Regions from separate parts of the Streptomyces sp. NBC_00203 genome, predicted to be linked through region 1. Evidence: riboswitches for the same ligand, from Rfam matches in the RefSeq annotation. Region 1 holds a riboswitch; each other region holds the start of a gene.
The links. A riboswitch is a leader RNA that binds a small molecule or an ion and turns the genes downstream of it on or off. The one in region 1 is predicted to bind cobalamin.

Region 1 (5,608 bases):
CGGGCCGACCAGGAGGACCAGTTCACCCTCCGGGACCTCGAAGTCCACGCCCTGGACGGTGGGTTCGGCCGCTCCGTCGTACGTCACGGAGACATCCTCGAAGCGGATCATGAGGGCTCCTTAAGGGGTGAGGGGTGCGCGGGGGTCCGGGGTCGCTGCGGCGCCGGGGCTACGAAGGCGGGGAGGAGGCCGAGGAGGATCGCCGCCGCGGGCCAGAGCGGGAGGGTGGGGGCCACGAGCGGGACGACGCCGGGGCGCAGCGCGACGGGGTCGTACGAGGCGGCGGCCACCATCAGCGACGCCACGGCCACGCCCGAGCCCGCCACCAGCCAGGCCCGTGCGCCCCACGCGTCCGGGCGGTACCGCGTCCGCAGTGAGCGCCGGCCGCCGAGCCACAGGCCGCCGAGCGCCGCGGCCAGCCCGGCCAGCAGCACGGGCAGGCCGTAGCTGCCGCCCTCCTCGGTCAGCAGTCCGTACGTGCCCGCGCAGACGCCGAGCAGGCCGCCCAGCGTCAGTACGGCGGTGGTGCGGCGGACGGTGGGCAGGACCTCGGCCGTGCGGCCGTAGCCGCGCGCGTCCATCGCCGCCGCGAGGGCGACCGAGCGCTCCAACGCGCCCTCCAGGACCGGGAGTCCGACGTGCAGCAGGCCGCGCAGGCCCTTGTCCGGGCGGCCGCGCAGGCGCCGTGCGGCACGCAGGCGCTGGACGTCCGCGATCAGGTTCGGGGCGAAGGTCAGCGCGACGACCACCGCCACGCCTGCCTCGTACAGCGCGCCGGGGAGTGACTTCAGCAGACGGGCCGGGTTGGCGAGGGCGTTCGCCGCGCCTACGCAGATCAGGAGCGTGGCCAGTTTCAGGCCGTCGTACAGAGCGAAGACGAGGCCTTCGGCGGTGACGCGGCTGCCGATGCGGATGCCTTGGGCCCAGTGGGGGAGAGGGGCTTCCGGGAGCGTGACGATGACGTGGGTGCCGGGGATTGGGGAGCCGAGGAAGACGGCGAAGGCCAGGCGGATGGCCAGGACGGTGACGCCGAGTTTCACGAAGGCGGTGTAGGAGTGGGCCCAGGGGGCGGTGGTCCGGCGGGCGGCCACCACGTAGCCGGCTACGCCGATGAGGAGGGCTAGGAGGAGGGGGTTCGTGGTGCGGGAGGCGGCTGTTCCCAGGCCCAGGGCCCAGATCCACCAGGCGCCGGGGTGGAGGGAGTTGGTGCGGGTTGCCTCCGGCGTGCGGGTGCGGGTGCGGGTGCGGGTGCGGCGGTGCGGTGGGCGTTGGGCTGGGACGGCACCCGGCGTTGGTGGCTGTGCCCACCCGTCCCGCCCTGCGGGACGATTGCCCACAGCAGCAGCGGGAGGCGGCGTCGGCGTCGGCGTCAAGGCTGGGCGGTCGGGGTCGGCCGGTGTCATTGGGGTCACCCCTGCCTCAGCGCCGGTTGCGGCGGGCCTGCCAGATTGCTGCGGCGCCCAGGAGGGCTACCGCCGCCGCACCTGCCAGCAGGCCTACTGATGGGCCGTGGTGGGCCGGCTTGGTCTGGTGGGGGTGGGCGGTGGCATTCGTCGGCTTGGTCACCTGGTCGCCGCAGCCTGTCTGGGGGTAGCCGGCAATGGCGCACAGGAGGGCGTTGGTGTCGTAGCGGAGGGGCTTCGCGACCGAGGCCAGGGCTTCGGCCGTGGTCGCGTCCGAGGGGACGCTCGCGCAGGCCGTGCGCGGGCGTCCGAGGGGACGCTCGCGCAGGCCGTGCGCGGGGTGGGCGGGGTTTCGCCGGACGGTGCGTCCGTGGGCGTACCGAAGTCGATGACCAGGGCCACGCGCTTCTTGCCCTGCTGGGCGGGCGTCTTGGCGCAGATCGAGGCGAAGTCCCGGTTTCCGCGCGGCTGTACGGCGTGCTGGGAGTCCTCGCTGATCGCGAAGCGGAAGCCCTCGACGTCGCCGTCGGACGGCCGCGCGGTGGACGGGCCCTGGGTGGCGTACGTCCACTTCCCGCCGGTCAGGTCCCAGAAGGACCAGTAGCGGTAGCCGACCGCCTGGGCCTGCCCCGCCCCGCCGAGTACGAGGAGCAGCAGGGCCAAGGCAAGACTCAGGGTCACGGCACGACTCGGAGCCAGGGCCGGCGCGGGCGTCCGACGGCGGCGTATCACAGCTGCTGCTTCTTGTTGCGGCCGCTGATCAGGAAGCCGATGCCGATGCCCGCGACGAGACCGACGCCGACGATCCACCAGACGCCGAGTCCCTTGTCGTCGTCCTTCTTCTTCTCGTCCTTCTTCTCGTCGCTCGCGGCGGCCGAGTGGTCGGACGCGTCCGTCGCCGGACCGGTCGCGCCGAGCTGCTTGACGAGGTCCGCGCCGCCGAAGTCGCGCGGGTCGGTGCCGGTGGCGTGGGCGGCGAAGATCAGCTGGGCGTACGCGGCCGGTCCGGCCTTCGCCGCCCAGGCGCCGTAGTTCTTCTCCAGCCAGGCGAGGGGCTTCTGGGTGTCCTCGGTCCAGCCGTCGGAGGCGAGCGCGACGACCGCGTCGGCGGTGTTTCCGTAGTCGGGCTGGTCCTTGGCGCCGGGCATCGCCGACTTCAGGTACGGGGTGCCGTTGAGGGCGTTGGAGAGGTAGGAGGCGCCGTTGCGGGCAGCCTCCGCCGGCGTGAGCTTCTCCGTGGCGCCGCACACATAACCGGACGTCGAGGTCTTCCCGTGCGTCGTCACGAACCCCTTGCCGAGGGAGCCGAGGACCGCGGCCGCCGTGGCGTCCGCGTTCGCCGCCAGCTTGCCCTTCTTGTCGGGCTGGAACGCGAACCCGCCGCCGCTGCCCTCGCCCTCGCACGCGATGGACAGCGTCACGAGTGCGTCGTACGGCGACTTGCCGCCCTGGGAGACGTTCGCGGGCTTCTCCCCGGCCGCCGCGAGCGCGCCGATCACCACGGACGTCGAGTTGGCGTCGCTGGCCCCGCCCGCGACGTACCCCCAGCCGCCGTCCTTGTTCTGCACGGACTTCAGCCATGCCACGGCCTTGCCCGTCTCGGTGTCGTGCCCGCCGAGTGCGGCCAGGGCCTGCACGGCGGCGGCCGTGTTGTTCGTGTCGACCATCGTCTTGGCGTCGCACTTCGCGGTCGCGTCGGCGCGGTACGGCGCGAACGCCCCGCTCGCACACTGCTGCCCGGTCAGCCAGTCGACGGCCTTCGCCGCGGGCTTGACGCCCACGGTGTCCTGGGCGAGCAGCGCGAGTGACTGCCGCCAGACACCGTCGTAGGTGGGGTCGGTGGAGCCGTACAGGCCCGACGGGATCGCCTGGGACGCGGAGGGGGACGGGGACGAGTCCGCCGCGAGGGCGGCCGGTGCGAAGGCCGTGCCGATCACGGCGGTGGCGGCCAGTACCGCGGCGCTGCGGCGAACAATCATGACTCTCCCCTGGGGAGCCGGGCAGCACCGGGCGCAGACTTGGCCCGAGCGGCTCCGGCTCCGTATACCTCGACGGTGCCGGCCGTCGGCGGGCTGCCGACGGCACGAGCCGGTCACGTCCCGGGCGAGGCGATCCGGCTCACCACCTGGCAGGTGATTCACGGTTGCGGGTCAGCGCCGGATTTGCACCGGCTTCCCCCCGTACGGGTGTGATGACGACGCGCTCACTCTACCGGCCCGTAGGGAAGCCCCTGAGAGCCGCCTGTGAGGCCGGGTGTGCGTACGGCTAGGTTCGGCGCATGCGAACAGGGCGGGGAACAGGGCGGGGAGCGGGACGTATGGGGAAACTGCTCGGCTCGGGGCGTTCCGCGGACGTCTACGAGATCGACGAGGCGTGGGTCCTGCGCCGGGACCGCGAAGGATGGGGCGACGCCACCGCCGAGGCCGCGGTCATGGAACACGTACGAGGGCACGGCTATCCGGTGCCGGGCGTGCGGGCGGCGACCCGGACCGACCTGGTGATGGAGCGGCTGTCCGGGCCGACCATGCTGGAGGCGTTCGGCGCGGGACTGTTCTCCGCCGAGGAGGCCGGCCTCACCCTCGCCCGGCTGCTGCGCACCCTGCACGCCGTGCCCGCCCGGGTCTCCGCCGACCCCGCCGTCCGCGTCCTGCACCTGGACCTGCACCCCGACAACGTGATGCTCACCCCGGACGGCCCGAAGGTCATCGACTGGGCCAACGCCGAGGAGGGCCCGCCCGGCCTGGACTGGGGTACGTCCGCCGTGATCCTCGCCCAGGTGGCCGTCGGGGACGAGCCACACGCGGAGGTGGCGCACGAGACGCTCGCCGCGATGCTCGACGGCAACGCGGCGTACATGACGGAGGACGGGCTGGCGGAGGCGAGGGCCCGGCGCGCCGTCAATCCGACCATGAGCGTGCGCGAGGTCCAACTCCTGGGCGACGCCGAGGAACTGATCCGTACGCTGCTGCACTCCTAGGCTGCTTCGGCTTCACGGAGCAGGAGCAGGAGCAGGAGCAGGAGCAGGAGCAGGAGCAGAGCAGATCAGAGCAGAGCAGAGCAGAGCTGTGCTTCACGGCACGCGTACCGGCACGGTCGTCTCCACCGGCTGGCACAGGACCAGGGCGAGGTCGTCGGCGAGTGCTGTGCCGGTGTGGTTGATCAGGCGGGTGTACAGGGCGTGCAGGGCCTCGTCGGGGAGGGGTTCGCGCAGGGCGAGCGCGGCCTCGCCGAGGAGGGGGAAGGGGGCGCCCTCCGGGTCGCGGGCCTCGGTCAGGCCGTCGGTGTAGAGGAGGAGCCGGTCGCCGGGCTGGAGTCGTACGCGGTACTGGCGCGGGACGGGGCGCAGTCCCAACGGGGGCGTGGGAACCAGGGGTTCGAGGAGTTCGATGCGGTGGCCGGAGCGCAGTGGTGCCGGGTGGCCGCAGTTGACCAGCCGGACCTCGCCGGGCGCGAACTCGGCGAGCACGGCGGTGACGAAGTCCTCGGGGCCCAGCTCCGGGGTGAGGCGAGCGTCGAGACTGCCGACGAGGGTCGTCAAGTCGGGTGCCGTGTAGGCGAGTTCGCGGAAGCCGGCGATGGTGTCGGCGGTCAGCCGGAGGGCGTCGAGGCCGTGACCGCGTACGTCGCCGACGAGCACGCGCAGCCCGTACGGTGTCACCGCCACGTCGTACAGGTCGCCGCCGACCGTCGACTCGCGGGCGGCGCAGTGGTAGCGGGTGGACACCTGAGTGCCGCCCAGGGTGCGGGAGATGGGCCGCAGGATCGCCTCCTGGGTGATCCGGGCGACCTCGCGGGCCTGGGCGAGTGCCGCGACGAGCCGCTCGCGCTGCCGGGCCGCGTACACGGTGAGCGCGCAGCCCAGCAGTAGCCCGCTCCAGTGGACGCCGAACGCGAAGGTCCGCACGGTGCCGTCACCGAGCCCCATCGCGAGGCCCAGTACCGCGGACCAGCAGCAGACCAGGACGGTGTGCCGGACGCCCAGCCTGACGCAGGCCAGCAGCGGGCCGATGAGCAGCAGCATGATGAGCGGCGGCACCCGGTCGAAGAGCAGATCCGGCACAGCGATCGCCAGACAGGCCACCAGCGGCACCAGCACCAGCACAGGCAGCGCCGGCACCGGCCACCGCACCTGCCTCCCGGCACCCGCGGTCAGGTTGTCTCCGCGGCTGCTCGCGGTCAGGTCGCCCTCGCGGCTGCTCGCGGTC
Region 2 (5,608 bases), 600 kb from region 1:
CACCGGCAGTTCCTGCTGGAGCTGGAGCGGGCGCTGCGCCGGGTGGACTCCGGGGTGAGCGTGCCGTACTGGGACTGGACGCGGGATCGGACACTGTCCTCCGCGCCCTGGACCGAGGACCTGCTCGGGGGCAACGGGCGGCGCTTTGACCGCCAGGTCATGACAGGGCCCTTCGCCTACGCGCACGGGAAGTGGACCGTCAAGGAGGGGGTGACCGACGGTGAGTTCCTCACCCGTGACCTCGGCCGCCGCGACAACCCGATCGAGCTGCCCACGAAGCGTGAGCTGGACTCGGCGCTGGCGGACCCCGTCTATGACAAGGACCCCTGGAACTCCACGTCCACCGAAGGCTTCCGCAACAAGCTCGAAGGGTGGGGGCGCGGATCCGGCAGTGCCGCCTGGCGCAATCACAACCGGGTCCACCGCTGGGTCGGCGGCGCCATGCTCGGGGGCGCCTCGGTCAACGACCCCGTCTTCTGGCTGCACCACGCCTTCGTGGACTTCCAGTGGTCGCGCTGGCGGCAGCGGCACCGGGGTGCCCGTTATCTGCCCGCGCGGCCGCCGGGTCCGGTCAACCGGCAGCACGGGCGGGTCGTCGCACGACACGAGGGGATGCCTCCGTGGGGCGTGACACCGGACGAGCTGGAGGATCACAGCAGGATTTACCGATACGCGTAGAGCCGCCTGTGGGCAGATCTGGTTAAACCTGTGGGTAGAACGGCGAGGCCCACCTGGGCCACCCGGCCGCCGATCTTCCCGAGTCCGAGCAGACCGAGCCGGCGGCCGTGCAGATCGGCGCCGACGGTGCTCTGCCAGGGGCCGCCCGATCGCAGTGCGTTGTGCTCCGTGACGATGCCCCGCGCGAGGCTGAGCAGCAGCGCCCACGTCAGCTCGACCGGCGGAGTCGAGGTACTCGGAGTGCCGCACACGGTCACGCCGTGTGCCTCGGCGGCCGCGTAGTCGATCATCGTGTTGCGCATCCCGGAGGCGATCAGCAGCTTCAGGCGTGGCAGCCGGGCCAGCAGCGACGCCGGGAAGGGCACCCGCTCGCGCAAGGTGACGACGATGTCGAAGTCCGCGAGGGCGGCGGCCAGCGTGTCCTCGCCGGGGAAGCGCTCGGTGAAGCTGATGACCTCCCCCTCGCCCGCGACCGGCGACCAGTCTGCGATCTCGGTCGCGACGCCCTGAAAGTCGTTCAGCACGGCACAGCGAAGTCGCATGTCAGGTCCCCCAGGGGCAACCGGACCTTACCCGAGCGACGGCAACGCCCCCTGGGCCGCCCGCGCCACCCGGGAGGAGGCGGCTGCTCCGGAAGCCGCGACGCCCGCTCGCTCGCCGTGGCAGTATCTGGGCTCCATGAGTGCGTCCCTGGCAGTACGGAGCTTGCGCGCGGCGGTGTTCGCCGTGCTGTGCGTGCTGCTGGCCGGCGGGGGGCACGGGCTGGCGACGGGGGAGGCACCGCCGCTCTGGGCGGACGGCGCTGGATTGCTCGCCGTCTTCGCGGCCGGCTGTCTGCTGGGCGGCCGGGAGCGGTCGCTGCTCGGGATCGGCGGCGGAATGCTGGCCGCACAGGCCGGACTCCACCTCGGGTTCGAGGCCGCTCGGCCGCGCATGGCGATGAACATGCACGGGGCGCACATGACCGGCGCGCACACCCACGCCCTGACGCCCCACGCCACGGCCGCGCATGTGGCCGCCGCCCTGCTCGCGACCTGGTGGCTGCGGCGCGGCGAAGCCGCGCTGTGGTCCCTGCTGCGGCGGGCCGTGGCACTCGTACCGGGGCTCGCGGCGTGGTGGCGGGTACGGACGGGACCGTCTCACACACGGGCCCGCCGGGACGTCGTATCCCGGAATCACGTGGCGCCGCGGCCACTTCGGCAGCTGTTGCTGCGGCACGCCGTCTCCCGTCGGGGACCGCCGGCAGGGCTCGCCTCCATGCCCTGACCGCATCCACACTCGTACGGAGTTCCCCTGATGTCCCCGATCCGCACCACCCTGCGCCGAGCCGGCCTTGTCGCCGCCCTCACCACGGTCGGAGTCCTGACCGCCGCGGGCGCGGCCTTCGCGCATGTGACGGTCCACCCCGAGAGCTACGCCAAGGGCGCCACGGACGGAGTCCTGACCTTCCGCGTCCCCAACGAGGAGGACACCGCCAGCACCACCAAGGTGCAGGTCTTCCTGCCCACCGACCATCCGGTCCTGGGCGTCCTGGTCACGCCCCAGGCGGGCTGGACCGCGAAGGTGACGACCACCAAGCTCAAGACGCCCATCAAGACGGACGACGGCACCATCACCGACGCCGTCTCCGAGATCACCTGGACCGGCGGCAGGATCCGCCACGGCGAGTACCAGGACTTCGACGTCGCCTTCGGTCAGCTCCCGGACAACACCGACGAGTTGAGCTTCAAGACGCTGCAGACCTACTCGGACGGCAATGTCGCCCGCTGGATCGAGGAGACGCCGAAGGGCGGCGAGGAGCCGGAGAACCCGGCGCCGGTGCTCACGCTTACCGCCAAGGATGCGGGGGAGGACGGTTCCGACGAGGCTTCCACCTCGGACTCGTCGTCGGGCTCGGGTACGGCGTCCCGTTCGGGCTCGTCTCCGGCTGCCGCGGCCAAGAGCTCGGCGTCGAGCAGCGACTCGACGGCCCGGGGTCTGGGCATCGCCGGACTGATCGTCGGCGTCCTCGGTCTGGCCGCGGCCGGATTCGCCCTCGCTCGCGGCCGTAGCGCCCGCTCCTAGCCGATACGCGGCTGCCGCCCCGCCGGTCTCAACTCCCGCCGGCGGGGCGGACTGCCCACCGCTGCTCGACCTTGGCCAGCCGCCAGTACGCCACGGCCGCGGCCCAGACGACCACGAACAGGCCGACGATGATGTAGCCGACGTTGTCCATGTCGAGCCCCGCGATCCAGCCGGTCACCGCGTCGCGCAGGTCGAGCTTGTCGTGCAGCACGCCCACCAGCTCGATCGTGCCGATGAAGAAGGCCACCGCGATGGACAGGCCAGTGATGGTGAGGTTGTAGAAGACCTTGCGTACCGGGTTGGAGAAGGCCCACTGGTAGGCGAAGTTCATGAACGTGCCGTCCAGCGTGTCGAACAGGCTCATCCCCGCCGCGAACAGCAGCGGCAGGCAGAGGATCGCGTACCAGGGCAGCCCGGCCGCCGCACCGCTGCCCGCCATCACCATCAGCGTGACCTCGGTGGCGGTGTCGAAGCCGAGGCCGAAGAGGAAGCCCAGCGGGAACATCTGCCCGGGCCGCGTGATGGACTTCGTGAAGCGGCCGAGGATCCGGTTCATGAACCCCCGGGAATCCAGGTGCTGTTCGAGCTCGGCCTCGTCGTACGTACCGGCCCGCATCGCCCGGAAGACCCGCAGGATCCCGATGAGCGCGACGAGGTTGAGCGCGGCGATGAGGTAGAGGAACGACCCGGAGATCGTCGTACCCATGACACCGAGCACCTGGTGCGTACTGGACCCCTCGTTCATGATCCGCCCGGCCAGCTGGGTGCCTCCGGCGATGAGCGCGGCGAGGATGACCACCACACTGGAGTGCCCGAGCGCGAACCAGAAGCCCACCGACACCGGCCGCTTGCCGTCGGCCATCAGTTTGCGCGTGGTGTTGTCGATCGCGGCGATGTGGTCCGCGTCGAAGGCGTGCCGCATGCCCAGGGTGTAGGCGGTGACGCCCAGGCCGATGCCGAACGCCTTGGAGCCGACCTCGTAGTGCTCCGGCACCACGAGTAGGAACAGGATGCCGAACGCGACGACGTGCAGCGCCGCGATCACGGCCAGGAGTACACCGGTCCGCACGGTGTCCTCGCGCCGCCAGCGGAAGCCGGCTGCGGATGGGGACGACTGCGTGGGCAGGGTCATGCGGTCACGCTCCAGCACCTCGTGGATCACTTCGTGAGATGCCGCGGCCGGTCTCCTGGCTGACGGGTGCACGCGCCCGGCCCTGCCTTCCCGGCCTCGCGGCCAGTGGCGCCACCCGAAGGCGGCACGGGACGGGAACTCCCCGATCACAGTGGCGAGGGCCGCTCCGGTCTGGGCCCCTGAGGGGCCGTCACCGGTCTTCCCGAACACCACGGCCCGCCAACCGTAGGCGTGGCCGGGGTCTCCTGCAAAGCTGCACAGCTACGCAGGTATTGAAGATCACATACGGCTGCTCGCGCTGGCCGTTCCGGAGACCGAGACGGAGACCGAGGCGAACACGGAGACGGAGACGGAGACGGAGACAAAATGGGAATCGGAGACGGGCGGGGAGACGGCGGCGTGCGTCCCGGGGTCGCCTGCGAAGATGGCCCCATGCATCTCGTCCCCGCCGAGCGGGCCGACCGCCGGACCATCGACGGCCACCGGGTCTGCGACGCCGTCGCCGCCATCGGTGAGCCCGGGCACGTACGCACCTGGGCCGACCGCTTCTCCCTCCTCGCCGACCCGCGTCGCCTCGCCCTGCTCCTGGCCCTCCACCGGGCGGGCCCTCTCGCCGTCTCCGACCTCGCAATCGCGACCGGCATGAACGACGCCGCCGTGTCCCAGGCCCTGCGTCTGCTCCGCACCGCGGGGGTGGTCGAGGGCGACAAGGACGGGCGGGTCGTGCGCTATCGGGTGACCGACGGTCCGACCGCCGAACTGCTCGAACACTGCGCGTCCGGCGCCGGCTGAGCCGCTCCCGGGCGCACCGGGATCGAAAAGGGGATCTGGACAAGGCATCCGGACAGGGCCATCCGGACAAGGGTGCGGCCCCGAACGCCTGGGAGGCGGGCCGGGGCCGCGGGCTCACGGAGTCACCGTGGTGCGGTCACTCACTGTTGAGTTGCCAAGGTGCCGTGTTGCTCAGTCCTGCGTCGGCGCGTTCTTCCTGCGGACGAAGAACACCGCCGCGCCGCCGATCACGACCAGGGCGATGGCCACGCCCGCGATGACCGGGGTCGCGCTGGAGCCGCCGGTCTCGGCGAGGTCGGTGCCCCCGCCGGAGGTGCCGCCCACCGTCGCCGGGCTCGGCTCACTGACCGTCTGGGTCGAGATGTCGTTCGCGCCGCCCTGGGTCTTGCAGTCGAGGACGCCCTTGAACCGCTCGGTGAAGCCGTTCGGACCGTCGATCGTGAAGTCGTACGCCTGGTCCTCCTGCAGCGGAATGGTCACCGTCTGGGACTTGCCCGCAGCGATGGTGTGCTCGACGTCCATCAGCTCGAAGGTGAACGCCTCGTCGCCCTCGTTGGCCGCCGTGATGTCGACGCCGCCCTTGGTGCAGTTCTTCTCGGCGGACAGGGCCGGTATCGCGCCCTTCTCCGCCCAGTTGGCGGTCGCCGCGGCGGAGACCGTCGACTCGCTGGAGCCCGCGAGGATCTGTGTCTGGCTGTGGGTCTCCGAGGTGAAGGCGCGGCCGACCGGCACGGTCGTGGACGCCTGTACGGTCAGCGCGGCCGAACCGTCCGCGCTGTCCTTCGGCACGTCGAAGTAGAGCCGGCTGCCGTCGGTGGCGGAGGTGATCGCCTTGCCGTTCTTGTCGACGATCTTCACCCCACTGGCGGCGGAGTCCGCGGGCGGCGTCACCGTCACACTGCCCGCGTTGGTGTGCACCGTGACGGGGCCGAGCCGCTCGCC
Region 3 (5,608 bases), 2.2 Mb from region 1:
CCGGGCGGCCCCCGCACCGTTCTGGGCCTGATTGGCCAGCAGCAGGGTGAGCGCCGCCAGGAACGGCCACAGTCTTCCCTTGCCGTGCCAGCGCAGCAGGGCCGCCGTCACCAGCGAACAGAACAGGAGTACGTCGGTGAAGGTCGCCCCGTACTGGTGCCAGCGCAGCGCGTCGTAGCTGCCCGACATGAACTGGCCGGCCAGCACCGCCTGTCCGAAGTACGCCAGGGCCACGACGTACATCAGCACCGCGTACACGCGCCCGTACGCCCGCCTTCTGCGGGCCCGTCCGTCCGCCGTGGGCGACGTGGTGTTCCCGTCCGCGACTTCCGCGCTCATGACTGGAAATCCCCCATTCGAAAAATTGGTACCTACACCGTAGACTCGAACTACGACGTAGACACAATCACATCGCAAGGCCAGAAGTGAAATGAGAACACAGATGAGCGGTCACGAGTCGACTCGTGAAAAAGTGGGCGCCGCACGCACGGGGACCGTCCTGGTTTCCTGTGCGCGACTGCACACGGAGCGGGTCGGGAGAGGGCCCGCTCTGGTGCTGATTCCGGGCGGTGGCGGCGACGCCGGTGTGTACGAGGACGTCGTACCGCTGCTCGCCGAGCGGTTCACGGTGATCACCTTCGACCGGCGCGGCAACTCGCGCAGCCCGTTCGCCGACCCCTCGGCGCCGGTGGACGTGGCCCGGCAGGCGGACGACGTGATCGCGGTCCTGGACCACTACGGCATCGACCGGGCCCATGTCTTCGGCACCAGCAGCGCCGCGATCATCGTGCTGGAACTGCTGGCACGTCACGCGCAGCGCCTGCTCGGCGCGGTCGCGCACGAGCCGCCGCTCGTGCAGTTGCTGCCCGCGGACAGCCCCGAACGCCTGGCCATCGAGGACATCGAGCGGCTCGGCCGGGAGAAGGGACCGCTGCGGGCGGCGGCGGCTTTCGGAGCGATGACGATGCCCGAGCCGCCACGGATGTTCGTGTCCCCGCGGGGCCAGGCGGTGATCGCCGCGACCTCGCGCTTCCTGCTGGCCACCGGCGGCTCCGTGCGCCGCGTCACCGGACGCGAGCCGGACACCATGTCCCGCATCCTGGGCAACTCCGCCCTGCTGATCGAGCGGGAGCTGCCCGAGTTCTGCTTCGCGTACCAGCCCGATCTCCAGGCTCTGCGGAACGCCGGTATCCCCTGGCGCCTCGCCACGGGCCGCGACAGCGAAGGGCGCCCCTACTACCGTCCCGCTCACGTCCTCGGCGAACTGCTCGGCGTAGCATGCGAGGAGTTCCCCGGAGGCCACACGGTCTACCAGCAGCTTCCGGAGGAATTCACCCAGCGGCTGACCACGATTCTGGACCAACTCTCCTCATGAAGACCGACAAGGGCAGCGCGGCGGACACACGGCCGTCCCCGCGCGTCAGACCGGCGCTGAACCGGACGTACATCGCCGCCGCCGCACTGGCCCTGATCGACGCCAACGGCCTCGGCAACTTCTCGATGCGCAAGCTCGGCGCGGGGCTCGGGGTCGACCCGATGGCGGTGTACCGCTATTTCCGGGACCAGGAGGAGCTGTTCGACGGCATCGCGGAGGCGCTCTTCGACGAGCTCGACGTCGACTCGCTGCCCTGGGACGGCACTTGGCGGGCGGTCGCCGAGCAGTACTGCCTGCGGCTGCGCGACACGCTGCTCCGCCATCCGCAGGCGGTCTCGGTCTTCGCGACCCGTCCGGTGCGCTCGCGTGCGTCGATCGACACGGGCGTACGGATCATCGAGCTGCTTCAGGCCAGGGGCTTCACCCCGACCCACGCCCTGCAGATCGCTCGCTGTCTGCGCGAGTTCACCATCGGGCACGCGCTGAGCCTGGCGGTGGTGCGGCTCGGTTCGCAGAGCCGCAGCAAGAAGCCCGCGCCCGAGTCGCCCGCGTACAACGTCCTCGCCCGCGCGGCCGACGACACGGAGATCGACGAACACTTCGACGTCGGCCTCACGGCGATGCTGGACGGCTTCGAGCGGCTGATCTGAACGAGAAGGGCGGCCCCAGGCCGAGGACCGGGACCGCCCTTCTTCAACCACTCAGTGAGCGACGGGAGTTGCCTCCGCGGCGGGCTCCTTCTCCCGCACGGTGGCCGGTCGTGGAGCCAGTACCCGCTCCGCCAGCACCCCGAAGACGAGACCGAAGGCGGTCCACAGGGTCAGCTGGATGGCCAGGGCCGCGAGGCGGAACTGCCAGAGCAGGCTGGCGGAGAAGTCCTTCGGGACCTCGTTGACGGCCGGCAGGAACGCGTACGCGAGGCCGATGGCGAGGACGAAGAACGCGCCCGCCGCGAGCGTCGCGTTCCAGTTGCCCAGGCGCGGCGCGAGGCGCTTGCCCAGGATGACCGTGGCGACGGCGAGCAGCACGCTGAGCACCATCATCAGGAAGTACAGGGTCGTGCGCCTGCCGATGGTGTCGGGGTCGCCGACGGACGGCGGGTTGGCCGGGTACTTCAGGAACGGCACGACGTAGACGGCGAGCAGGCCCGCCGCCGACAGCAGGAGCGCGCTGGCGCGCGGCCCGAACCGGCCGATCCGGCCCAGCGCGAAGCAGTACGCGAGGGCGGCGATCCCGCCGAACGAGACCCCGTAGACGAGGACACCGGTGGCCAGACCGCCGGTGGACTGCATCGTGCGGGAGACGATCTCCATGCCGTGCTCGTGCGAGTGCGCCTCCTCGTAGGCGATCGCCGAGTCCACGCGCGGCTCACCCAGGAAGTAGGCGACGACCAGGGCGAGCAGGCCCGCGGCGAGACCCGCGAGCATGCCACGCACCAGGAGGTTTCTGACAGTTGCGGAATTCATGAGCTCGTACGTTTCCTCTTCGGCGTCAGTGGCAGGGGAAGCCGAGGAGGTGGCGGGCGTCGTGCACCCACTCGTGCACGTTCTCGCCGGACACGAGGGAGGTGGCGCCCTGTTCGGCGCCGACGAAGTAGAGCAGGACCAGCATCAGGATGCCGAAGAAGACCGCCCAGGGGGCGATCGCGCCGATCGGCAGCTTCGCGGGAACGGCGGTGGGGGTAACGGTCGGCTGAGCGACGGACTGCGCCATGGGGCAGAACCTCCTGGGGAACTCGCGTCCCATCGTGGTGGTGCACAGGACGACGGCCGCGGGTCTGACTTGCTCGACCTTCACCACCCCTGGCGGGAGTGGTTCTTGATGGGCTTACAGTGGCGCGACCGTGCCGGATTTCCACCGGACTTCCGCCGAACCGTCGTCAATATCGACGAGACCGTACCGCGTGGCGGGGATTCGGCCAAGGGCGCATGAGGAGCACGGCGTGCGCCCCTCGCCCGGCCGCGTGGCCGGTTCCCGTACCGCACAAGGGTTTCGCACAGGAAAGTGGATGTGTATGACGAGCCGAGTGATCCTGATCTCAGCGGCGATCAGCGAGGCACTGCGCGAGGCCCGCTTCGACGACGGATGTCCGGTCGATGCCTCGGGGCTGCGGCTCGCGCGGGCGGCCGCGGGCAGTGTTCCGGCCGCGGCCCGGCCGTGGGTCTCCCCCACCGTGCGGTGCCGGGAGACCGCGGGCGCGCTCGGCCTCGACACCCCTGAGGACGCACCGGAGTTGGCGGGGGTGGACGTGGGCCGCTGGCGCGGGGCGACCCTCGACGAGGTGAGCGCGAAGGAGCCGGAGGCGGTGGCACAGTGGCTGGCCGATCCCGGATCCGCGCCGCACGACGGGGAGTCGGTGCGGGCGTTCTGCGACCGGGTGGCGGGCTGGCTGGACACGGCCTCCGAGGTCACCGGGCGAACCGTCGCCGTGGTGGAGCCGGAGGTCGTACGGGCTTTGGTGGTACGGGTGTTGGGGGCGCCGGAGTCGGCCTTCTGGCGCGTCGACGTGCCACCGCTGACCGCCACGGAGTTCAGCGGCCGCGCGGGTCGCTGGAACGTTCGCGCGGGACGCCCGCTCGGGGAGCCGGGCTGACCCGTACGCCATCAGGGCGCGTCGTCCCTCACGCGCCCGCCGCCTCCCGCGAGATCCGCTCGAACTGCGCCCCCATCGCCTCGGAGAGCGCCTGGGCCGCCTTCAGTGGGCGGACCATGACCATGAAGTCGTCGATCCGGCCGTCCTCGTCGAAGTGCAGGAAGTCGCAGCCGGTGAGCTGCTTGTCGCCCACCTTCGCCTCGAAGACCAGCGCGTGGTCCCGGCCGTCGGCGCCGGCGATCTCGCGTACGTACCGGAAGTCGGTGAAGACACGGGAGACGCCGCGCAGGATGGCCGCGGTGATGGCCTTGCCCGGGTAGGGCTTGAAGGCGACGGGGCTGGTGAACACCACGTCCTCGGCCAGCATCTCCTCGATCGCGGCGAAGTCTCCGGCCTCCACGGCCTTGCGGAAGGAATGCATCACGCCCACCTCTTCTACTCAACCAGTTGTCTAGGTGCGGATGACATTAATCGCGTGTGTTCGCGGCGTCCAGCCTCGGGGCAGAGCCGCCCGCCGTATTCCCGGAGTGGCATTGGATTCCCTATGCCTGCAAGCGGGTTCCCTATTGGTCACCTATGTCCGACGCGCATACCGTCGAGCACATCGCCGCCCTGACGATCTGAGCGCAGAACGTCAGGGCGTACGGCCAAGAACGCTCCCCAGGTCCGTCAGGGCCCGCTCCCCCGGAGAACACACCATGTCGAAGATCCTTTTCGTGATGACCGGCGTCGACTACTGGACGCTCGCCGACGGCACCCGGCACCCGACCGGTTTCTGGGCCGAGGAGGCCGTCGCCCCGTACGAGGCCTTCAAGGCCGCGGGTCACGAGGTCGTCGTCGCCACGCCGGGCGGCGTCGTGCCGACCGTGGACCGGGGAAGCCTGGCGCCCGAGGTGAACGGCGGGCAGGAGGGCGCCGACCGGATCGCCGACGCCCTCGCGTCGATCGCCGAGCTCCAGCAGCCGGTCAAGCTGGAGGAAGTGGACCTGGACGACTACGCGGCCGTCTTCTACCCCGGCGGCCACGGCCCGATGGAGGACCTCGCGGTCAACGCCGACTCCGGCCGGCTCCTCACCCTCGCGCTCGACTCGGGCAAGCCGCTCGGTGTGGTGTGCCACGCCCCGGCCGCGCTGCTCGCCGCCACCCGCGAGGACGGCGGCAACGCCTTCGCGGGCTACCGGGTCTCCGGGTTCACCAACGCCGAGGAGACCCAGGCGGGTCTCGCAGGCAAGGCCAAGTGGCTGCTCCAGGACAGGCTCGTCGAGGCGGGCGTCGACTTCCAGGAGGGCGAGCCGTGGGCCCCCAAGGTGGTTGTCGACCGCAACCTGGTCACCGGCCAGAACCCGTCCTCCTCCGCCCCGCTCGCGGCAGAGCTGCTGAAGAAGCTGGCCTGACGATGGCCACCGACCGGCTCGACGAGGTCCTCGACGCCGCCTACGAGTGCCTGACCAGGTACGGCGTACGGCGCACCACGATGGACGACATCGCCTCCACCATGGGCGTGTCCCGGTCAGCGGTCTACCAGTACGTGCGTGGCAAGGACGACGCCTTCCGCCGCCTCGCCGGACGCCTGCACGAGCAGGCGCTCGGCCGGGCCCGGCAGGCGGCCACCGAGGACGCCCCGCACACCGAACGCGTCC
Region 4 (5,608 bases), 790 kb from region 1:
CAGCCGCGCGTTGCGCGCGATCCCCATGTTCACGATGTCCGTCCGCCGCAGATTGATCTCGGCAGGACTCCCGGCCCCCTCACAGATCACCGCGTCATACGTGCCCCGCAACTCGGCGAGGCAGTCCAGCACGGTCCCCAGAAGGGCCTCCTGGCGCCCGCCGTGATAGCCGCGCGCGGTCATCTCACCCACGGGCTTGCCCATGAGGACGACCTGACTGCTGCGGTCGCTCCCCGGCTTGAGCAGCACGGGATTCATCAGCGCGGTGGGCTCGACGCGCGCGGCCTGCGCCTGCATGGCCTGCGCGCGCCCGATCTCGGCGCCCTCGCGCGTCACGAACGAGTTCAGCGACATGTTCTGCGCCTTGAAGGGCGCGACCTTGACGCCCTGCCGCACCAGCCACCGGCAGATCCCGGCGGTGACGACGCTCTTGCCGGCGTCGGAGGTGGTCCCGGCGACGAGGAGTCCGCCGCCCGTTCCGCCGCTCGCTCCGCCACTCATGAGGTACGCCCCTTCGCGAGAAGTCTCTGGGAGAGCAGTCGCCCGGCGGCACTCACGCCGAGGGCGAGCCAGCTCACACGCCGCGACAGCCGTACGGCCCGCTCGATGTCGTCGACTTGGACGGCGCGCCCGGTGCCGTTGAGTACGGGCCGGTGCTCGACCCGCCCCCCGTACGCGAGAGTCCCGCCGAGCCGCACCCCGAGCGCCCCCGCGAACGAGGCCTCCACAGGCCCGGCGTTGGGGCTCGGATGCTTACGGGCGTCGGCACGCCAGGCGCGTACGGCACCCCGCGGATCACTTCCGGCCGCGCTCGCGAGCACGGCGGTCAGCCGGGCCCCCGGCCACCCGGCCACATCGTCCAGGCGTGCGGAAGCCCACCCGTACCGCCGGTACTTGGGGGACTTGTGCCCGACCATGGCGTCGAGCGTGTTCACGGCACGGAAGGCGACAAGCCCGGGTACGCCGCCCACAGCGCCCCACACCAGCGCCCCCACCACCGCGTCGGAGGTGTTCTCGGCGACGGACTCGACGACGGCCCGAGCGATCCCGTGGGCGTCCAGCGCCTGGGGATCCCGCCCGCACAGATGGGGCAGCCGCTCCCGGGCCACCTCGACATCGCCGGCCGCGAGCGCGTCGCCGATCGCGCGGGCCTCGCGCCCGAGGGAGGTCCCCCCGACGACGGCCCAAGTGGCGGCGGCGGTCAGCGCGATGGAGGCGGTACGAGAGGAACGTACGGAATGGCTCGCGAGCGCCGCCAGCCCTGCGGCACCGCCCACGCACACGGCGGTGTGCAGCGCGCCCCACCCGCGGTGGTCCCGCCACAACACCCGCTCCACGGCTCCCGCGGCCCGCCCGAACGCGGCGACCGGATGCCCCCGGCGAGGGTCGCCGAGCAGCAGGTCGCCGAGGAGGCCGGCGGTGGCGCCGTACGCGAAGACGCGATCGGCACGCATCGGTTCAGCCGACCGTCGGGTCGGGCACGACCGTCGTTCGCATCACTCGCGTCGTTGGCAGGGCACTTGGGCAGCCGCGCATGGCGATATGTCCTCACTCAGGGTGTCCACGCCCTGGTTCGACGAGACCGGCGGTGAGAGTTCCTGGCTCCCGGGGACTTTCTTCCCCGGTGACAGTGGCGGGACCGCGCCGGACTCACACCGGCTTCCTCTCATGCCGCCGTACTTGGCTCGGGCAGTCCACCACGGGGTTGGAAGACCCGTCAACTTGCTGTTGACCTGCGACGGGGGAGTGTGCTGAGACCCACACCGCCACCACCCCGGCCTGCCCGCCGAGACCGACTTGTGCCGAATTCCCCTGTGGGGAGCGGCAGTCCACGGATGCGCTGATGATCACGGAGTGTAGGCATCCGAAATGTCCGCCGACGCGGAAAAAGAACCGCCCCGCTCACCGTCACCAGGAAAGGTGACCGATGAGCAGGGCGGCAAGGGTCGTGCGGTCCTCAGAGAGGAACGTGCGGTGCTCGGACCACGATCGGCCGGATGCTTCAGGCGATGATCAGGGAGATGCCGTACGCCACCGCCGCGGCGCAGGCCGCGAAGCAGACGTACGCGCCCGTGGCCGCCGCGGCGGCCGAACCGCCCTGGGCCGACTCCTTCTTGGAGAGGCCGACGACGCCGAGGGTGAAGAGGCCGACGAGGGCCACGGTCACTCCGAGGCTCACTCCGATGACGGACCCGAGGGCTGCCCAGTCGATGTTCATGCTGTTTCTTCCTTTGGGTCTCAGGCCATGGCCGACGGAGCCGACGGGTTCGCCGCGGTCTCGGCGGGAGCCGGAATGGTGGCCGTGAGGTCATCGGTGAGGCTGCCGGCCGGCGGCGGGGTCACGGCGGCGATGGCCGTGGTCACCACACCGGCGGGCTCCTCGGTCTCGTTGACGTTGGTGGCGTCGACCACCTCGCGGCGCGAGATCCGCCAGATCGCGGCGCTGGAGGCGACCAGGAAGACGGCGACGAGCGCGGTGCCCCAGTCGCCGAGGCCGGTGACCCACTCGGCGCCCGCGCCGACCAGCGCGGCGGCCGGCAGCGTCAGACCCCAGGCGATGAACATCCGGGTGGCGGTGGACCAGCGGACCACGCCGCCCTTGCGGCCGAGGCCGGCGCCCATCACGGAACCGGAGACCGAGTGCGTGGTGGAGAGGGAGAAGCCGATGTGGGAGGAGGCCAGGATGACCGTGGCCGCGCTGGTCTGGGCGGCGAAGCCCTGCTGCGGCTGGAGGTCGGTCAGGCCCTTGCCCATCGTGCGGATGATGCGCCAGCCGCCCAGGTAGGTGCCGAGCGCGATGGCGAGACCGGCGGAGAGGATCACCCAGACCGGCGGATCGGCGTCGGGGGCGATGGCGCCACCGGCGATCAGGGCCAGGGTGATGATGCCCATCGTCTTCTGGGCGTCGTTGGTGCCGTGGGCCAGCGAGACCAGGCCGGCGGAGGCGATCTGGCCGGCGCGGTAGCCCTTCGCGGTGGCCTTGGTGTCGGCGTTCTTGCTGAGCCTGTACGACAGCCGCGTGGCGAGCATCGCGGCTATGCCCGCGACTATGGGGGCCGCGACGGCGGGCAGCAGCACCTTGCCGACCAGGACGTCCCCGTGCACCGCGCCGGTGCCGGCGGAGGCGATGGTGGCGCCGACCAGGCCGCCCATGAGGGCGTGCGAGGAGCTGGACGGGAGGCCGACGAGCCACGTCAGCAGATTCCAGAGGATGGCACCGACAAGCGCCGCGAAGATCACTTCGGGCTGGATGCCGGATTCGTCGACGAGGCCTTTGGAGATCGTGTTGGCGACCTCCACCGAGAGGAAGGCGCCGACAAGGTTGAGCACGGCGGACATGGCCACCGCGACCTTGGGCTTGAGCGCGCCGGTCGAGATGGTGGTGGCCATCGCGTTGGCGGTGTCGTGGAAACCGTTCGTGAAATCGAACACGAGAGCGGTGACGATCACGATTCCGAGGAGGAGCGTGATGTGTTCCATTTACCCAGGCTTCTGTTTGACGTCAGTGGCATGTGGACCGTAGGCAACCTGGGTGAACGGAAGATGAACTGGGGCGGGCGATGGGGTGTCTCAAAGGGTGGACCGCCCCTCCGTTTGTGTCGAAGGGGCGGTCGGCCGGCTCGAACGAAGGCGGAATATCGGGCTCCGAGGGCCGTTTCTAGCCCCGCGCGAGCTTCTTGAGCTGAGTCATGGATCCGTTGAAGAGATTTTGGTCACCCGGCAGGCTGCCGCTGTTGTCGTACTGCCAGAAGGTCCAGTACGACCAGCCGGCGGGCAGTGCGCCCGCGTCCGCCGAGTCGTAGCGGGCGAGCCACAGGGCGTGGTTCGCGGCGAAGGCGCGACTGTTGCCGGTGCAGGTGTTCCACCAGTGCGTGGTCGTGTAGATCACCGGACGGCGGCCGGTCTCCCGCTTGATCTCGTCGCTGAACGCCTTGATCCAGCTCACCATCTTGGCCTTGCTCAGGCCGTAGCACTTGTGCGAGCTGTACGGGTTGTACTCGATGTCCAGCGCGGGCGGCAGCGTCCAGCCGTCCGCGCTCCAGGCGCCGCCGTTGCGCACGAAGTACGCGGCCTGGGTGGCGCCGGACGACTTGTTCGGCACCGCGAAGTGGTAGGCGCCGCGGAGGATGCCCGCGTTGCGTGCGCCGTTGTACTGCTGGCTGAAGTACGGATTGTGGTACGTGTGGGACTCGGTCGCCTTGACGTAGACGAACCGGGCGCCCTTCGCTTTCGCGCTCGACCAGTCGACGTTCTTCTGGTGCGAGGAGACGTCGTGCCCCTTGGGTCTGCTCGCTGCGTCGGCCGGGAGCGCGGCGAGAGCGGTTCCCCCGGCGGTGAGTGCCGCCACGACGCCCGCGGCCGCGAAGCCCCGGGCGCGACGACTTAACGGTTTGTGATCACGGGCCATATTTCCCCCCGGAATGGCGACGTGCACGACAAATCCCCCAGAGGTTACTGGAAGATCATCGAATGCCCGTCGATCGCCAGCCAATCGCCAATAGAGGGGGATGTATGCCCATATGCGACCTTACGGACGCCCGGGTTCCGCCCTAAAGTGCCCTCGCCTGCGGCGCGTTGACGACACTGCCTGGCAGGATCGCGCCATGGCTGAGCAGCGGCGGGACGCACGGGACATGCGGGGGGACGCACAGGTTGCGCTCGGGCGGGGCGAGTTGGACGGGAGGGGCGTGCGGGACGCGGTGGAGCGGGCGTGGGACGAGCTCGTCGCGACGGCCCGCCGGACGGTGGCCGACGGGCTGGTCGTCGGTACGTCAGGCAATGTGTCGGTACGCGTCGACGACACCGTCCTGGTCACGCCGACGGGAGTGCCGTACGACCGGCTGACGCCGGATGACGCCGTCGGTGTGGATCTCGACGGCCGGCAGGTGCTCGGTTCGCTCCTCCCGACGAGCGAACTGCCGATGCATCTGGCGATCTACCGCGCGACGGACGCGCGCGCCGTCGTCCACACCCACGCGGCGCACGCGACGGCCGTCTCGACGCTCGTCCCCGAGCTCCCGCTGATCCACTACATGGCGGGCGCCCTCGGTGGACCGGTCCGTGTTGCCCCCTATGCGACATACGGCACCCCGGAGTTGGCCGAGAACATGCTCCAGGCCCTCACCCACCGCACCGCCTGCCTCCTCCAGAACCACGGCACCATCGCCTACGGAGCCTCCCTGAACCAGGCCTACGACCGCACGGCCCAGCTGGAGTGGATGTGCCGAGTCTGGCTCCTGTCCTCCTCCCTCCCGGGCCTGACCCCCACGCTGCTGTCCCCGACCCAGGTGCAGGAGGCGGGCCTGCGCCTAGGGGACTACGGCCAGAAGAACTAGCCCGCTACACCGCCTCTGGGCCGACCTGGCCTGGTCCGGCCCTGCCCCGGCCTTCGGCTCCCGCTCCGGCCCGCGGTGCTCCGCCCACTTGGCCCGGCCTGCTCGTGCAGCAGGCCTTCCCCTTGTCTGTTCTCCACCGGGGCGAACATCTCTATCCCGCCGCGACGGCGCTCAGCCGAGACGTAGAGAACCGGCGGTGCCGAACGATCCGGCGCCCCGGAGGTCTCGTGCCGCTGTGCCGACGAGGGTGTCCTGCCACCGCGACGGTGCTC

Region 2: linked by a shared signal. The riboswitch ahead of OG975_RS17040 (HoxN/HupN/NixA family nickel/cobalt transporter) and the one ahead of OG975_RS14480 (prenyltransferase/squalene oxidase repeat-containing protein) in region 1 are both predicted to bind cobalamin.
Region 3: linked by a shared signal. The riboswitch ahead of OG975_RS04570 (CbtB-domain containing protein) and the one ahead of OG975_RS14480 (prenyltransferase/squalene oxidase repeat-containing protein) in region 1 are both predicted to bind cobalamin.
Region 4: linked by a shared signal. The riboswitch ahead of OG975_RS11065 (cobalamin biosynthesis protein) and the one ahead of OG975_RS14480 (prenyltransferase/squalene oxidase repeat-containing protein) in region 1 are both predicted to bind cobalamin.

What each region holds. Positions count from the first base shown of each region.
Region 1 covers NZ_CP108126.1:3,181,743-3,187,350, reverse strand. Annotated here, with positions in the region: gene OG975_RS14495 (ABC transporter ATP-binding protein) at 1-111, opposite strand, end outside; gene OG975_RS14490 (energy-coupling factor transporter transmembrane component T) at 108-1,403, opposite strand; partial or broken gene OG975_RS14485 (SCO2322 family protein) at 1,420-2,102, opposite strand; gene OG975_RS14480 (prenyltransferase/squalene oxidase repeat-containing protein) at 2,132-3,382, opposite strand; cobalamin riboswitch at 3,488-3,638, opposite strand; gene OG975_RS14475 (phosphotransferase family protein) at 3,721-4,380, shown strand; gene OG975_RS14470 (PP2C family protein-serine/threonine phosphatase) at 4,474-5,608, opposite strand, start outside.
Region 2 covers NZ_CP108126.1:3,780,517-3,786,124, reverse strand. Annotated here, with positions in the region: gene OG975_RS17060 (tyrosinase family protein) at 1-678, shown strand, start outside; partial or broken gene OG975_RS17055 (NAD(P)-dependent oxidoreductase) at 720-1,220, opposite strand; gene OG975_RS17050 (hypothetical protein) at 1,357-1,944, shown strand; gene OG975_RS17045 (YcnI family protein) at 1,975-2,742, shown strand; gene OG975_RS17040 (HoxN/HupN/NixA family nickel/cobalt transporter) at 2,771-3,874, opposite strand; cobalamin riboswitch at 3,902-4,129, opposite strand; gene OG975_RS17035 (hypothetical protein) at 4,154-4,312, opposite strand; gene OG975_RS17030 (winged helix-turn-helix domain-containing protein) at 4,307-4,666, shown strand; gene OG975_RS17025 (Cys-Gln thioester bond-forming surface protein) at 4,838-5,608, opposite strand, start outside.
Region 3 covers NZ_CP108126.1:944,746-950,353, forward strand. Annotated here, with positions in the region: gene OG975_RS04550 (hypothetical protein) at 1-339, opposite strand, end outside; gene OG975_RS04555 (alpha/beta fold hydrolase) at 443-1,375, shown strand; gene OG975_RS04560 (TetR/AcrR family transcriptional regulator C-terminal domain-containing protein) at 1,372-2,025, shown strand; gene OG975_RS04565 (CbtA family protein) at 2,077-2,841, opposite strand; gene OG975_RS04570 (CbtB-domain containing protein) at 2,867-3,088, opposite strand; cobalamin riboswitch at 3,125-3,289, opposite strand; gene OG975_RS04575 (histidine phosphatase family protein) at 3,390-3,968, shown strand; gene OG975_RS04580 (nuclear transport factor 2 family protein) at 3,997-4,389, opposite strand; gene OG975_RS04585 (type 1 glutamine amidotransferase domain-containing protein) at 4,667-5,362, shown strand; gene OG975_RS04590 (TetR/AcrR family transcriptional regulator) at 5,365-5,608, shown strand, end outside.
Region 4 covers NZ_CP108126.1:2,390,169-2,395,776, reverse strand. Annotated here, with positions in the region: gene OG975_RS11070 (cobyric acid synthase) at 1-501, opposite strand, end outside; gene OG975_RS11065 (cobalamin biosynthesis protein) at 498-1,454, opposite strand; cobalamin riboswitch at 1,573-1,714, opposite strand; gene OG975_RS11060 (hypothetical protein) at 2,003-2,218, opposite strand; gene OG975_RS11055 (anion permease) at 2,239-3,480, opposite strand; gene OG975_RS11050 (lysozyme) at 3,659-4,408, opposite strand; gene OG975_RS11045 (class II aldolase/adducin family protein) at 4,605-5,336, shown strand.